3 regions of the Rothia sp. HMSC058E10 genome follow, and region 3 is predicted to be linked to each of the others. Evidence: predicted binding sites of a transcription regulator. Region 3 holds the regulator's gene; each other region holds the start of a gene.
The links. Region 3 encodes HrcA, which represses chaperone genes, less so after heat shock. Its sites were predicted from a motif close to TTNGCACTCGNNNNNNNCGAGTGCNAA; they were not measured.
Positions count from the first base shown of each region.

Region 1: a site for HrcA is predicted at 3,051-3,077, ahead of groES (co-chaperone GroES). Genes of this name have one in related genera too.
Region 2: a site for HrcA is predicted at 2,159-2,185, ahead of groL (chaperonin GroEL). Genes of this name have one in related genera too.

Region 1 is NZ_KV797609.1:118,817-123,348, reverse strand. Features, by position in the region: gene guaB (IMP dehydrogenase) at 1-712, opposite strand, end outside; gene groL (chaperonin GroEL) at 978-2,567, opposite strand; gene groES (co-chaperone GroES) at 2,697-2,984, opposite strand; gene HMPREF2609_RS00995 (class I SAM-dependent methyltransferase) at 3,228-4,532, shown strand, end outside.
Region 2 is NZ_KV797627.1:96,921-101,452, reverse strand. Features, by position in the region: gene HMPREF2609_RS10910 (hypothetical protein) at 1-223, opposite strand, end outside; gene groL (chaperonin GroEL) at 458-2,080, opposite strand; gene HMPREF2609_RS05155 (LytR C-terminal domain-containing protein) at 2,454-3,005, opposite strand; gene HMPREF2609_RS05150 (DUF3263 domain-containing protein) at 3,147-3,539, opposite strand; gene HMPREF2609_RS05145 (uracil-DNA glycosylase) at 3,641-4,315, shown strand; gene HMPREF2609_RS05140 (threonine/serine exporter family protein) at 4,423-4,532, opposite strand, start outside.
Region 3 is NZ_KV797619.1:118,238-122,769, forward strand. Features, by position in the region: gene HMPREF2609_RS03465 (DUF3097 family protein) at 1-766, opposite strand, end outside; gene hrcA (heat-inducible transcriptional repressor HrcA) at 997-2,097, shown strand; gene dnaJ (molecular chaperone DnaJ) at 2,195-3,331, shown strand; gene HMPREF2609_RS03480 (16S rRNA (uracil(1498)-N(3))-methyltransferase) at 3,416-4,183, shown strand; gene HMPREF2609_RS03485 (PhoH family protein) at 4,230-4,532, shown strand, end outside.

The DNA.
Region 1 (4,532 bases), on a different contig from region 3:
CGAAGAAGCCAATAGCAGCACCAACGCGCAGGCGACCATCGTCATCCTTGGTAGCGCGCGGGTACTGTTCGGTCTTCACAAAGTCTTTGAGGGTAATCAGCCCGGCAAGTTTACCGGCCTCGTCAATAAGGGGCAAACGCTCGATTTTGTTCTTCGAGAGCAGGGCGAAGGCTTCATCCTTTGTGAGGTTCGGCGAACCGGTAATGAGCGGCATCGGGGTCATAACATCGCGCACGAGAGTGCTTTCGTAGTCCGAGCGCGAGAGGTAGCGAATATCGCGGTTGGTAATAATACCTTCAAGTTTGCCGTCTTCGGTGACCACCGGCAGACCCGAAACCTTGTAGTAGCCGCACAGATTATCGTATTCGCTGATAGTCGCACCAGCCCCGATAGTGACGGGATTGATAATCATACCCGATTCGGAGCGTTTCACGCGATCAACATGCGCCGCCTGGTCCTCGATCGAAAGGTTGCGGTGAATCACACCCATACCGCCTAGACGCGCCATTGCGATCGCCATTTGAGAGTCGGTGACGGTATCCATCGCCGCGGAGATAATGGGGGTGCCCAGGGTAATACGCTTGGAAAGTCGAGTGCTGGTATCGGCATCGGAGGGAATAACATCGGTGTTGCCGGGTAGAAGCAACACGTCATCATAGGTCAGACCGGTGAAACCGAAGGGATCGTCGGTCAGGGCGGTGGGGACAGTCATGTTTAGCCTTTCAAATGCTGTACCGGATGTATAGATGTTGTGTAGCGAGTGGTGCCACCGGGTGTAAAACGTCGTATCTCTATGGTAAACGCTTACGTCTGCTTCGGGGTACACGGAGTGGTTTGGATGCGCGCCTTTCCTGTAAGCAGTATCCGGTTCAAGGCTGCGCTTGCGGTTATTTCAGGCCAGTCTGCGTCAAGCACCTATAGATAGTTGTTGCCCGGTTCAACGAGATTTTCTCTCCTCGAACCGGGCAACCCATCAATTATTCGTCTTCGTCCTCTTCTTCGGGCTTGGTGACCACCAGAGTCTCGGTCGTGAGCACCAAAGCCGCGATAGATGATGCATTCTGCAGCGCAGAGCGGGTGACCTTCACGGGGTCAATTACGCCCGCCTCAAACAGATCAACATACTCACCGGTTTTGGCGTTGTAACCGTGGCCAACAGGCTGTTCGGCAACCTTTGCCGCCACCACATAGCCGTCGTCGCCAGCGTTTTCGGCAATCCAGCGCAGCGGCTGTACCAGGGCGCGGCGTACAATCTGCACACCTACGTTTGCGTCGTGGCTATCGAGTTCAAAACCGTCGAGCGCCTTGCTGGCGTGGATCAGTGCCGAACCGCCACCGGATACGATGCCTTCTTCAAGAGCCGCGCGGGTAGAAGACACAGCGTCTTCGATGCGGTGCTTACGTTCCTTAGCCTCAACCTCGGTTGCCGCACCCACCTTGATCACGCCCACGCCACCGGCGAGCTTCGCCAGGCGTTCCTTGAGCTTTTCGCGATCCCACTCGGAATCGACGGCCTCGATCTCTCGGCGCAGCTGCTGCACACGGTCTTCAACCGCTTCCTTGCTGCCACCGCCGTCCACAATCGTGGTGGTGTTCTTGGTGACGGTCACGCGGCGCGCCGAACCGGTTTCTTCGAGCGTTGCCTGGGCCAGGTCGATACCCAGTTCGGGGGTAATCACGATGCTGCCGGTCAGAATGGCGAGATCCTGCATAATAGCCTTGCGGCGATCGCCGAACCCGGGAGCCTTAAGCGCCACAACGTCGAGAGTTCCGCGGAGCTTATTCACCACGAGGGTGGACAGTGCTTCACCATCAACGTCTTCGGCGATAATGGTCAGCGGTTTTTTCGCCTGTACGACCTTCTCCAGCAGAGGCATAATCTCGGCAACAGTGGAGATCTTACCCTGGTAGAGCAGAATGAGGCTATCTTCAAGAACCGCTTCGCCACGCTCGGCATCGGTCACGAACGAAGGCGAAAGGTAGCCCTTGTCGAACTGCATACCCTCGGTAATGTCAAGCTCAATCTCAGTGGAGGAGCCGTCCTCGATAGTAATGACGCCGTCCTGACCGACCTTCTCAAAAGCAGATGCCAAAAGCTCGCCGATCTGGTCGGACTGAGCCGAAATAGCGGCAACATGCGCAACTTCCGGACCCTGTACCTCGCGGGCATCGTGAAGCAGACGCTCGGAGACCTTCTCAACGGCGGCCTCAATGCCACGTTTCACCTCCGCAGGTGCCGCACCGCTTGTTACGTTGCGCAGCCCCTCATTCACGAGTGCCTGCGCCAGCACGGTTGCGGTAGTCGTACCGTCACCAGCAACGTCGTTAGTCTTGGTGGCTACCTCTTTAGCGAGCTGCGCGCCCAAGTTTTCATAGGGGTCTTCAAGCTCAACTTCGCGGGCGATCGAGACACCATCATTCGTGATAACCGGTGCACCCCACTGTTTATCGAGCACAACATTGCGCCCGCGTGGGCCGAGGGTAACCTTGACCGCATCGGCGAGTTTATCGACGCCAGCCTGCAGGGACTTACGGGCGGCATCGTTGAATTCAAGCTGTTTAGCCATGAATATTCGCTACTCCTTGAGGGTTGTGAGCGTTCGATATCGTAGAAGGCGCACGTGCGCCAAATCCAGGTCAGGTATAGCGGATGCGCCGCGCGAGAAACCGGCGGCGCATCCTGCATATATGCGAAATTAGTCGACGATCGCCAGAACGTCACGAGCGGAGAGAATCAGGTATTCCTCGCCCTGGTACTTGACCTCGGTGCCGCCGTAGCGGGAGAACACAACTACGTCGCCTTCGGCGATATCGACGGGAACGCGGTTGCCTTTATCGTCCACGCGGCCGGGGCCCACGGCTACTACGCGAGCCTCCTGCGGCTTCTCCTTTGCAGTTTCGGGAATAACCAGACCGGATGCGGTGGTCTGCTCAGCCTGCTCTAGTTTGACAACTACTCGGTCTTCGAGGGGCTTAATAGCCATAGGTATGCTCCTTGTTAGTCAGTTTTTAAGAATTTGTGAAGCGGTTTAGCCCTAGCGCCTAGGCGTTTAGCACTGCACCGCTTCGAGTGCTAAATTCAACTTTAGAATCCCAGCGGCACCCGGTCAAGAATGCGCGCCGTTTCGAGGGCGGCGTTTCGCGCACAGGATAATACGCGAGCGCCCCGTGAACCTGCCGCAGTCTCCAAGCCTTCTGCATATGCTCATGCCACTACACTTAAGCCTATGGTTGATTTTGTGCCCCCGCCGCCGTTTGCCTTACCGCCCGAGCTGGCTTTTACCCGGCAGGCGTTAGATGCCGCGGATGCGCTTTTCCCCTATAGTCAAGAGCACTCGCTCGAACAGGTTACGCGGCTGCGGGCGCAGGGGTTCACGCCCGATGAGACCGCCAATATTCTCAGCCTTGTTAAGGCGCGCACTCGGGCGCTGTCAAAGTTCGGCGATAGGGCGCGCACTATGTTTTTGACCGAGCACGGCGCGCAGCAGGCGACTCGACCGGTTGTTGCTGCCGAGCATGCGGCCGTGTTTGCCCGTGCCGGGGTTCGTTCGGTTGCCGATTTGGGATGTGGTATCGGCGCGGATTCGTTGGAGTTCGCGCGCGCATCCTTAGAGACTGTTTCTGTGGAGCTTGACCCGTTGACGGCATCTTTTGCTGCCGCAAATCTGGCGGATTTTTCGGGTTCGCGGGTTGTGGTCGGTGATGTGACGAACTTTGATCCGGAGAGTTTTCGTGATAGCACCGGCGAGGCGGTGCAGGGCATATGGCTTGATCCGGCCAGACGTGATCTGACCGGAGTTATAAAATCCCGTACAGAACGTATTTTTGATCCAGAAGCCTATTCTCCACCGCTTTCGTTCGTAGTGGATCTGGCCAGAACTGGCATGCCGATGGGTGTCAAACTTGGTCCGGGGATGCCGCATGAGGCTATTGCGCGCCCTGAGGATATTCGTAGTGAGGCGAACCCGCATCCGCGTGTCACGGCGCAGTGGGTTGAGCATGAGGGTTCTCTCGTGGAGTTGGTGCTTTGGTTTAATGCTTTGGCTCAGGAGGGCGTTGCACGCACGGTCACGGTGCTGCGGCAGGAGGCGACGGGACAGGCTGAAGACAAGGGCCTGCGCATTCACAAAACCACGCTGAGTAGTCCCTATCCCGCGGAACAAGTAACCCCTGTTGATGAAAAGCAAACCCGGCTCCCCTCCCCCGGTGAGTACCTCTATGAGCCTTCCGGCGCGGTAGTGCGGGCGCATCTGGTGCAGGAGTTAGCCCAAGAGCTTGGGGCGAACCTGATTGATCCGCACCTGGCGTACCTCACGGCGGTAGAAGCTGTTCAGAGTCCGCTGGCACAGTGTTATGAGGTTCTTGAGGAAATCCCGGTGCATGAGAAACAGCTCAAAAAGTGGGTGCGCGAGCGCGGTTTTACGGCTTTGACGATCAAGAAACGCGGCGTTGATCTGGTGCCCGAGAAAATGCGTGCGACCCTGCTGGCAGGCGGTGCGGGCAAGAAATCAGGTAAGAAGGCCGCGAAGAAT
Region 2 (4,532 bases), on a different contig from region 3:
AGGCAACGGACAGCGAAGAAAAAGCCGAGCCGATAGATCCGAACGAGAAAGCCGAGCCGATCGAAAACGCCGAATTTACGGAGCCAATGCTGCAGAATGAGTTCACCGACCCGATGCTCAGAAATGAATTTCGCGAGCCGATGCTCTTTGTGTTTTGGCCGGAACGGGCGGGGGTATCGGGGGCGTTGTTTTCGGAAGATTTGGAGGTGGTGTTAGGCATCATAAATCCAGCATACCGTGCGGCTCTCCCATCCCGAACGAATCACGGCGCACGTCGCGAGCAGGTAGTATTGTGCCGAAAAGGTAAGATTTTCCTACCTGCTCGAGCCAAAAACCACCTGCTCGCGACTCTGAAAAGCATAGGCAAAAGCTCTCCGGGGCGAATCCCGTACCCGGCATTGTGCCGGTCAGGAACCCGCCCCGGAGAGCTTCACCATACTCCCTCAGTCGGGAAACGTTACATCATGCCGCCCATCGGGTCAGCAGCCGGTGCCGCAGCAGATGCGGGCTCAGGCTTGTTTGCCACCACAGCCTCGGTGGTCAGGAACAGACCGGCGATCGATGCGGCGTTCTGCAGAGCGGAACGGGTCACCTTCACGGGGTCGTTAATACCCGCAGCCATGAGGTCTTCGTACTCGCCAGTTGCAGCGTTCAGGCCGGTACCCTCGGGCAGGGAACGAACCTTATCGACCACCACGCCGGGCTCAAGGCCAGCGTTCGTTGCGATCTGCTTCAGCGGCGCATCGATAGCCACGCGCACGATGTTTGCGCCGGTTGCCTCGTCACCCTTCAGGTCGAGCTTGTCGAAGACCTTCGCGCCCGCCTGAATCAGTGCCACGCCACCGCCGGGGACGATACCCTCTTCAACGGCTGCCTTTGCGTTGCGCACAGCATCCTCAATGCGGTGCTTGCGTTCCTTCAGCTCAACCTCGGTTGCCGCGCCAGCCTTGAGCACAGCCACACCACCGGCGAGCTTTGCCAGGCGCTCCTGCAGCTTCTCGCGGTCGTAGTCGGAATCGGAGTTTGCGATCTCAGCGCGAATCTGTGCCACGCGGCCATCAAGTGCGGCGGCGTCGCCAGCGCCCTCAATGATGGTGGTCTCGTCCTTGGTGACAACAACCTTGCGTGCCTTACCCAGCATCTCAAGGGTTGCGGTATCCAGAGACAGGCCAACCTCTTCAGTAATAACCTGACCGCCGGTGAGGATCGCAATATCAGCCATCATAGCCTTGCGACGGTCACCGAAACCGGGTGCCTTCACGGCAACGGACTTGATGGAGCCGCGCATCTTGTTCAGCACGAGCAGCGCCAGAGCCTCGCCCTCAACATCCTCGGCAATAATCAGCAGCGGCTTGCCGGACTGCATGACCTTCTCAAGAACGGGAACCAGATCCTTCACGTTCGAGATCTTCTGGTTGACCACCAGGATGTAGGGGTCTTCCAGCACGGCTTCCTGACGCTCGGGGTCGGTCACGAAGTAGCCGGAGAGGAAGCCCTTATCGAAGCGCATACCCTCGGTGAGTTCCAGGTGCAGGCCGAAGGTGTTGGATTCCTCAACGGTAATCACGCCTTCCTTGCCGACCTTCTCCATAGCCTGAGCGATCAGCTTACCGATCTCCTGATCGCCCGCAGAGATGGATGCGGTTGCCGCGATCTCTTCCTCAGTCTCAACCTCTTTCGCGGAGTCGAGCAGGGTCTTGGTGACCTCCTCAACAGCCTTCTCAATACCGCGCTTGAGGCTCAGCGGGTCAGCACCGGCAGCCACGTTGCGCAGGCCCTCACGCACGAGCGCCTGAGCCAGCACGGTTGCGGTGGTGGTACCGTCACCTGCGATATCGTCGGTCTTCTTGGCTACCTCTTTGACGAGTTCGGCGCCAATCTTTTCATAGGGGTCTTCAAGCTCGATCTCTTTGGCGATGGAAACACCGTCATTGGTGATCGTGGGTGCGCCCCACGACTTCTCAAGCACGACGTTGCGGCCACGGGGGCCAAGAGTTACCTTAACGGCATCGGCTAGAGTGTTCAGTCCGCGCTCTAGACCGCGACGAGCTTCTTCATCAAAAGCAATAAGTTTTGCCATGTGGCGATATCCCTCCTGGACGTTTCGAATGGAGCGCTCAGGTTTTCCGGTCTGCCGAAGCAGATTTTGATACCGGTTTTAGCACCTGAAGGCGCCGAGTGCTAAAAACAATTTTGGCACTTGGTGCGCCCGAGGGCAAACATTTTGAGCACCGAATTTAGCTTAATCGCCCTCAGCGCATTCTTAAGGCGCACGGAAAGCCGCAATGGGGTGAACGGGTACGGCTTCGCGTGCGAATGCATGGAGCCAAAGCACCAGTTTCGATAGCCGAGCGATGTTATATGCGAACGCATAGGGCTCATAGAACGTTCCCGAAACTAGCGGGGATGATAAACGGTACCGCAAATCGCGGTCTCAAGCCGATTGATGCCGTTTAGCTGTAGTCGGTGGCGAGCACCACCACAATATCGTTCTCGCCCAGAATCAAGGTGTCTGAGCTCTCCTGAACCGTCGTGATATTCAGGGTTTTCGCAATAGCTTCGGCCTGCGACTTCTTGGCCTCGTCCTTGTAGTAGACCGTGCTGGACTGCGGCGGGGTGCCCGACCAGTTCGCGGTTTCGGTAATCGTGTAACCTTCAAGCGCGGCGCTTGCCTTGGCCGCAGACCCGCCGGGCGCGGATGCGTTATAGACCGCCACGTTCGCATCCTTAGCCTGCTCGGATGCCGAGGCAGAGGGCGACGATGATTCCGAAGGCGAGGCGGGGGCACTGTAGCTCTTGGCGCGCGCGGCGGCCTCGGGCGAGCTGCTGCGCGGGTGGTTAATGTACATGGCGCCGCCGAGCACGAGCGCTAAAATACCGGCGACGACAACGGGAATAATGCCTTTGGGGCTCTTGGAAGGGTCGTCAATAACACCGCGGTATGTTCCACGGCGGGCGGTATTCTCGTCGATGTCGTCGAATTCATCGTGCGGGTATTGGCTCATGACTTCCCTAGGTTGAGTAATAGATGTACCGCTCTGCGCGGTGGAGCCCTGCCAAAGCTCTCTCTTACAGGGTACCGTATGGGGCTTTATCCGTCCTGTTCGGAACGGCGTGCGCTCATGCACACATCAGTGCGGCTGCCTTTAGCTGCGGTCGCGAACCTCGCGCAGGCGGTGCATCAGGATAGGTTCGGCGGCGATCACGCGCTGGCTATCGATCATCGTATTGAGCTTCTGGTAGTAGGCGATCGGGGTGAGCCCGAGCGCGGTAATCGCTTTCTCTTTGGTGCCCTGATACTTCCAGTACCGTTTTTCCAGGGCTATCATGGCACGCTCTAAATCGGTGAGGGCGGATTTGCGTGTGTTCTCGGTTTTTCCGCCGGTTTCGCGGGTTTCGGGAGCGTCGGGGGCAGAAGACGCAGGCTGTGTTGTAGGGTTGGGTCCGGGGCTATCGGCGGGGACTGCCGCTGCGGGTTCGGCGGCTTCGGAGCCGTTAGCAGGCGAAGGTTCGGGGGTTTCCGAAGAAGGTATCGGCATCTGGATTCCTGACGAACATAGGTGGTCTACATGAACACTTTAGAGTATGTTGGTTGAAGTCACCGTGTTATTAGAGTCAAATTTTCTCAGGGAGTATTTTCATGACGAACCCGCCGCTGACCGACATTATGAGCGAAGACTGGGCGCAGGCCCTCGCGCCCGTCGAAGATAAAATCCACGCCATGGGCGAGTTTTTACGCACCGAACACGCGGCGGGACACCGAACTTTTCCCACAGGTCAGAATATTTTCCGCGCATTCTCACGCCCCATGAACGAGGTCAAGGTGCTGATCGTGGGGCAAGACCCCTACCCCACCCCCGGAAACGCAATGGGGCTTTCGTTCTCGGTGCAGCGGGATATGCCCCTGCCGAAATCGCTCATCAATATTTACCGGGAACTTTCCGACGATTTGGGGATTGAGCCCGCACAGCACGGCGATCTGAGCTCGTGGTCCGATGAGGGCATTATGCTTATGAACCGTGTGCTCAGCGTGCGTGAAGGGGCGCCGGGGTCGCATCGCAATAAGGGGTGGGAAGAGGTGACTGAGTGCGCTATTCGGGCGCTGGCAGCACGCAATAAGCCCCTGGTCGGGCTGCTGTGGGGTGCGGATGCGCGGCGCACCGCCCCGATGCTGGAACCGTACCCGTGTGTGGAGTCTGCGCATCCGTCGCCGCTATCGGCGCATCGCGGGTTCTTCGGTTCACGCCCGTTCTCGCGGGTGAATACGCTGCTGGTAGAGCAGGGTGCGGAGCCGGTGGACTGGACGGTCAAGTAACGCGCATCCGCCCACTCATACCTACATACAAAGGCTCTTTATTCCAATGTGGAATAAAGAGCCTTTGTAGCATCCCGCATCAGGGGAATGTAAGAACCACGGATGCGCTACTCGGCGGCCTCCGCGGGCACATTGCGCGGAACCGCGAAACGCTGCAGCAGATACTGCATCAGGTAGTTGCCCAGCGTTACGCCCGCCGCCATCGCAATCACAATCG
Region 3 (4,532 bases):
TACGTTTCCAGGCGTTTGCCACGTCTTCCTGGTTTTGATGTGGCTGTCCCAACCGACGTAGAATTCCTTTCTTCCAGTCCTCACCTCGAGGCACCTGCGGCCATGCTGGAATTCCGAGAACCTGCGGCTTGACGGCCTGCCAAATATCAATGAAAGGGTGCCCCACAATCTTAATATTTCCAGCAGCGCCGGGAACAGCTAAAGCCTCCGCCACAACACGTTCTTCCTTGGTGCCTTTCAGAAGATGATCCACAAGAATTCCAAGTCGTCGCTCTGGACCGGGGGAGAACTCTTTAACGGCAGTTGCTAAATCATCAACACCATGAAGGGGCTCGACCACAATACCTTCAACCCGCAGATCATGGCCCCACACTTTCTCGACGAGTTCCGCATCATGAAGCCCCTCAACCCAGATTCTAGATGCGCGCGCCACCCGTGCTGGAGCGTTTTCAACTGCTACCGAACCAGAACGAGAAATTTTGCGCCCTGAGGTCTTTCGTGGTGTTGGGGCAACAATCTCAACCGGTTCGCCCTCAAGAAAGTACCCGATTCCTAAAGGAAAATTTTTGACCCGTCCGTGAGCGTCTTCAAGCCCGAAAAATATTTCTCCACCGATACGTTCGGCACGCACTACTTCGCCAACCCACCCGTTAAGATCCTCAAGGACCATCCCGCGTTTTAGCTCGACCCGACGAGGAGGAGCATGCCTGTTATTTATTGAGGCACGTGATAGATCTTGTGCACCCCAAGCGTATCGTTCACTCATATCTTGCATCCTTCGTACAACGGCACCACGGATATTGCCTGGTTTCCGCAGGTTAGCTTTTGGCAGAACCCATCCAATTCTAAAGTATTGATAACTCGCTTCTGGCGAAAGACTAGTACCGCTAGGGGTTACCCGGCTATGATAAAAGTAGTTTTTAGCACTCTCTCAATAAGAGTGCCAGATTATGCTTTTCCAGATTATTAACCACCGATAGGGTCGCAAGGAGTACCATGTCACACGAACGCCGTATGCGCATATTGCAGGCAATCGTTGAAGACTACGTGCGCACAGGCGAACCCATAGGTTCAAAGACGCTGGCACAGCGCCACCATCTTCAAGTATCCAGTGCCACGATACGCAATGATATGGCAGCTTTAGAAGAACAGGGACTTTTGAGCGCACCGCACGCCAGCGCTGGGCGTATTCCTACAGAACAGGGATACAGGTTCTTCGTCGATGCTCTAGCCGCGCCGCGTGCTCTCTCTGCAACCCAAGTTTCGGCGTTACGGCAAATTCTTGAAAGCGCACACAGCGTAGAAGACATGATTGAAGCCGCCACCCGAACACTTGCCCATCTCACGCATCAGGTGGCGCTTATCCAGTACCCAACACGTAACGCTGGAACTCTCTTGCATCTTGAGTTCGTACCCCTAGATTCACGCACGCTCTTAGCATTGCTTATCAGTGATCTTGGCACAATCCACCGGGTCACTGTGATACTGCCAGAGACTACAGCCTTATCGCATGATGAAACTGTGTCAGCTCTTGCAGCGATTAAAGAGAACCTGCTCAAAATGCTTCAGGGTTTACCTTTCGAAAACATAAGTGCATTGCTGCCAGAAGCGCATCATCCAGCGTTGCGAGGCCGTTCTCCGGAGCTCACCGAAGCTATCGTGGATCATCTGCGAGCACAGCCTTATTTTGAACGAGATATTCGCTTCGCGATCTCTGGCACCTCAAACCTAGCACGAAGTCACGACGACTTCTCGGCGAGCATAGCTCCCATTTTGGATGCGCTCGAAGAACAAGTTACGCTGCTTCGCGTGCTGTCTCACGCATCGGTTCAAGAAGCCGGGTACAGTGTAAGGATCGGTCACGAGAATACGGAGCAAGCGCTTCAAGGAGCTTCTATTGTCACTGGTGAATACGATTCACCCGTTGTAGTTTCATACGGCAAACAACATTTACCAGATAATGAAGGCGCCTTGGGGAAGCATACGGCAAAACTTGGCGTGGTGGGTCCAGTCCGCATGGATTACCGTGGTAACATTGCGGCGGTGAACGCGGTAGCTCGCTATCTAGGTCATGTCTTAGGCACACGAGCATCATGACATCGTGCGAGTAATTCCTCAGAACCCCGTAAACTTACCGATTTTATATTGACACCATATCCGGAGCACTCCGGTACGAAAAGGATAGAAGAAACACGTGAGCGATCACTACTCAACTCTTGGAGTCTCGAAGGATGCAAGCCCCGAAGAGATCAAAAAAGCGTACCGTAAAAAGGCGCGTCAACTGCACCCCGACGTTAACCCATCCGAAGAGGCAGCTGAGGAATTCAAACGTGTAACCCTCGCCTACGAAGTACTCTCAGATAACGAGAAACGCCGTAATTACGACGCTACCGGCGATGAACAGGGTCGTGCAGGATTCCCTGGAGGCGCAGGAGGGTTCGGCGGCTTTGGCTCAGGAAGTTTCGGGTTCCAAGACCTTTTCGATATGTTTACCGGAGGCGGTGGACAAAGCGGTCCCGCATCCCGCGTACGCCAGGGACAAGACGCACTTATCAACGTCTCGATATCCCTTAAAGACGCAGTTTTTGGCGTCGAAAAGACTGTAGAGCTTAACACGGCCGTCACTTGTAAATCCTGTGAAGGTGAAGGAACCGCTCCCGGAACCCACCCCGAAACCTGTGAGACCTGTCATGGCCAGGGATTCATGCAGCGCCGTGTTCAATCCATCCTAGGAACCGTCATGCAGCAGGTAGAGTGCCCCAGCTGTCAGGGATATGGCACCGTCATCAAACACCGCTGCCCAGAATGCCACGGACAGGGCCGTGTGGGCGAAAAACTCCCGCTGACCTTCACCGTTCCCGCCGGTGTTAATGACGGAGCCCGCATACGTCTGCGAGGTAAAGGCGAAGCTGGACTCAATGGTGGTCCCAATGGCGATCTTTATATTGATCTCAACGTTAAGCGCGATAAATACTTTGTTCGCGATGGTGATAATCTCACCACAACGGTGAATATTCCTATGGTCGCAGCCGTTTTAGGAACCACCGTACCCTTAGAAACCTTCGATGGGGTTCAAGAGATCACCATCCCTGAAGGCGCACAAAGCGGCGACATCGTAACTTTGAACGGCTTAGGTGTTACCCGCCTTCACTCCGATAAACGCGGAGACCTACAGGTACGTATTCAGGTCACAACACCGACCAATGTAAACTCCGAACAACGTGAGTTGCTCCAAAAATTCGCTGAACTTCGTGGAGAAGACTTGCACGAAGGCACCCACGTCAAACAAAAACATGGTCTTTTTTCGCGACTCAAAGACCAATTTAAATAGACAACATTCTTTGTATCCGAAGTGTTCTGAAAATCCTAGTACGGTAAGATGAAACACTTCGGATACAGCTTTATCAAGGATCTTATGAGCGCCCCCATTTTCTACATTACCGCCAAAGAGCTAGCCAGCTGCACGGCAGGGAGTACATTTACTCTAACTGGTCCGGAAGCGCATCACGCCAAGGTGAAACGCTTAGCTATAGGGGAGAACCTTGACCTTGCAGACGGCCAAGGGCATCGTATCCATGGTATTGTTTCAGCGATTTCCTCTAAAGGACTTGAAGTTACAGTCCAAAACCTAGATAAGGATGATAACAGCCTCTCAGTTTCCCTTGTGCAGGCACTCGCCAAAGATAACCGAGACATATTGGCAATTGAGACCGGCACCGAACTTGGAATTCGGAGCGTTATCCCGTGGAGTGCCGATCGCTCTATCGTGCGGTGGAAAGGGGAACGCGCTACTAAAGCTCACCAAAAGTGGCAAAATACTGTCTCTGCCGCCGCTAAGCAATCGCGTCGAGCGCTCATTCCTACCGTGGAAGAGCTGTATTCTTCGCAGGAACTCGCAGAACACATACGCGAGCTCACGGATCAGGGAGCGTATGTCTATATTCTGCATGAACAGGCCACTGAACCCTTAAGCGAATATCTGCGAAAGATTGGGTACAGCCCTGATAATCCCACCAGAATTTATATTCTTGTAGGACCTGAAGGAGGCATCACCGAACGGGAAATCGAACTTTTCACGCGGGCGGGTGCGTACAAGGCACTGTTAGGAACTGAAATTCTGCGAGCCTCCACTGCTGGTGCCGCAGCACTGTGCACTATCAACATAGTGTTGGGACGCTGGTAAGTAACGTTACACTTATTTAAGAACCAACAAGCCAAGGAGCTTACTTTTGACGACTACCTCACGACCCCTCTCAACGGCACGTACCGTATCTTTCAAAAGCGCCGCAGAGATGATAGCGGTTCTTGGCCCTCAAGACGCGCATCTCACTATTGTTGAGGACTATTTCGACAATATTTCAATTCGTCCCAAGGATCTTGATCTTCTTATTTCCGGTCCGTCCGTATCTGTTACCACGGTTGCGAAGCTTCTCAATGAACTCCGTGTATTCGCTAGTCACGGTACACAGATTACAGTACAAGTTATCCATCGTCTGATGGGTATGCTCGGTGATGAACTTTCAAATCCGGCG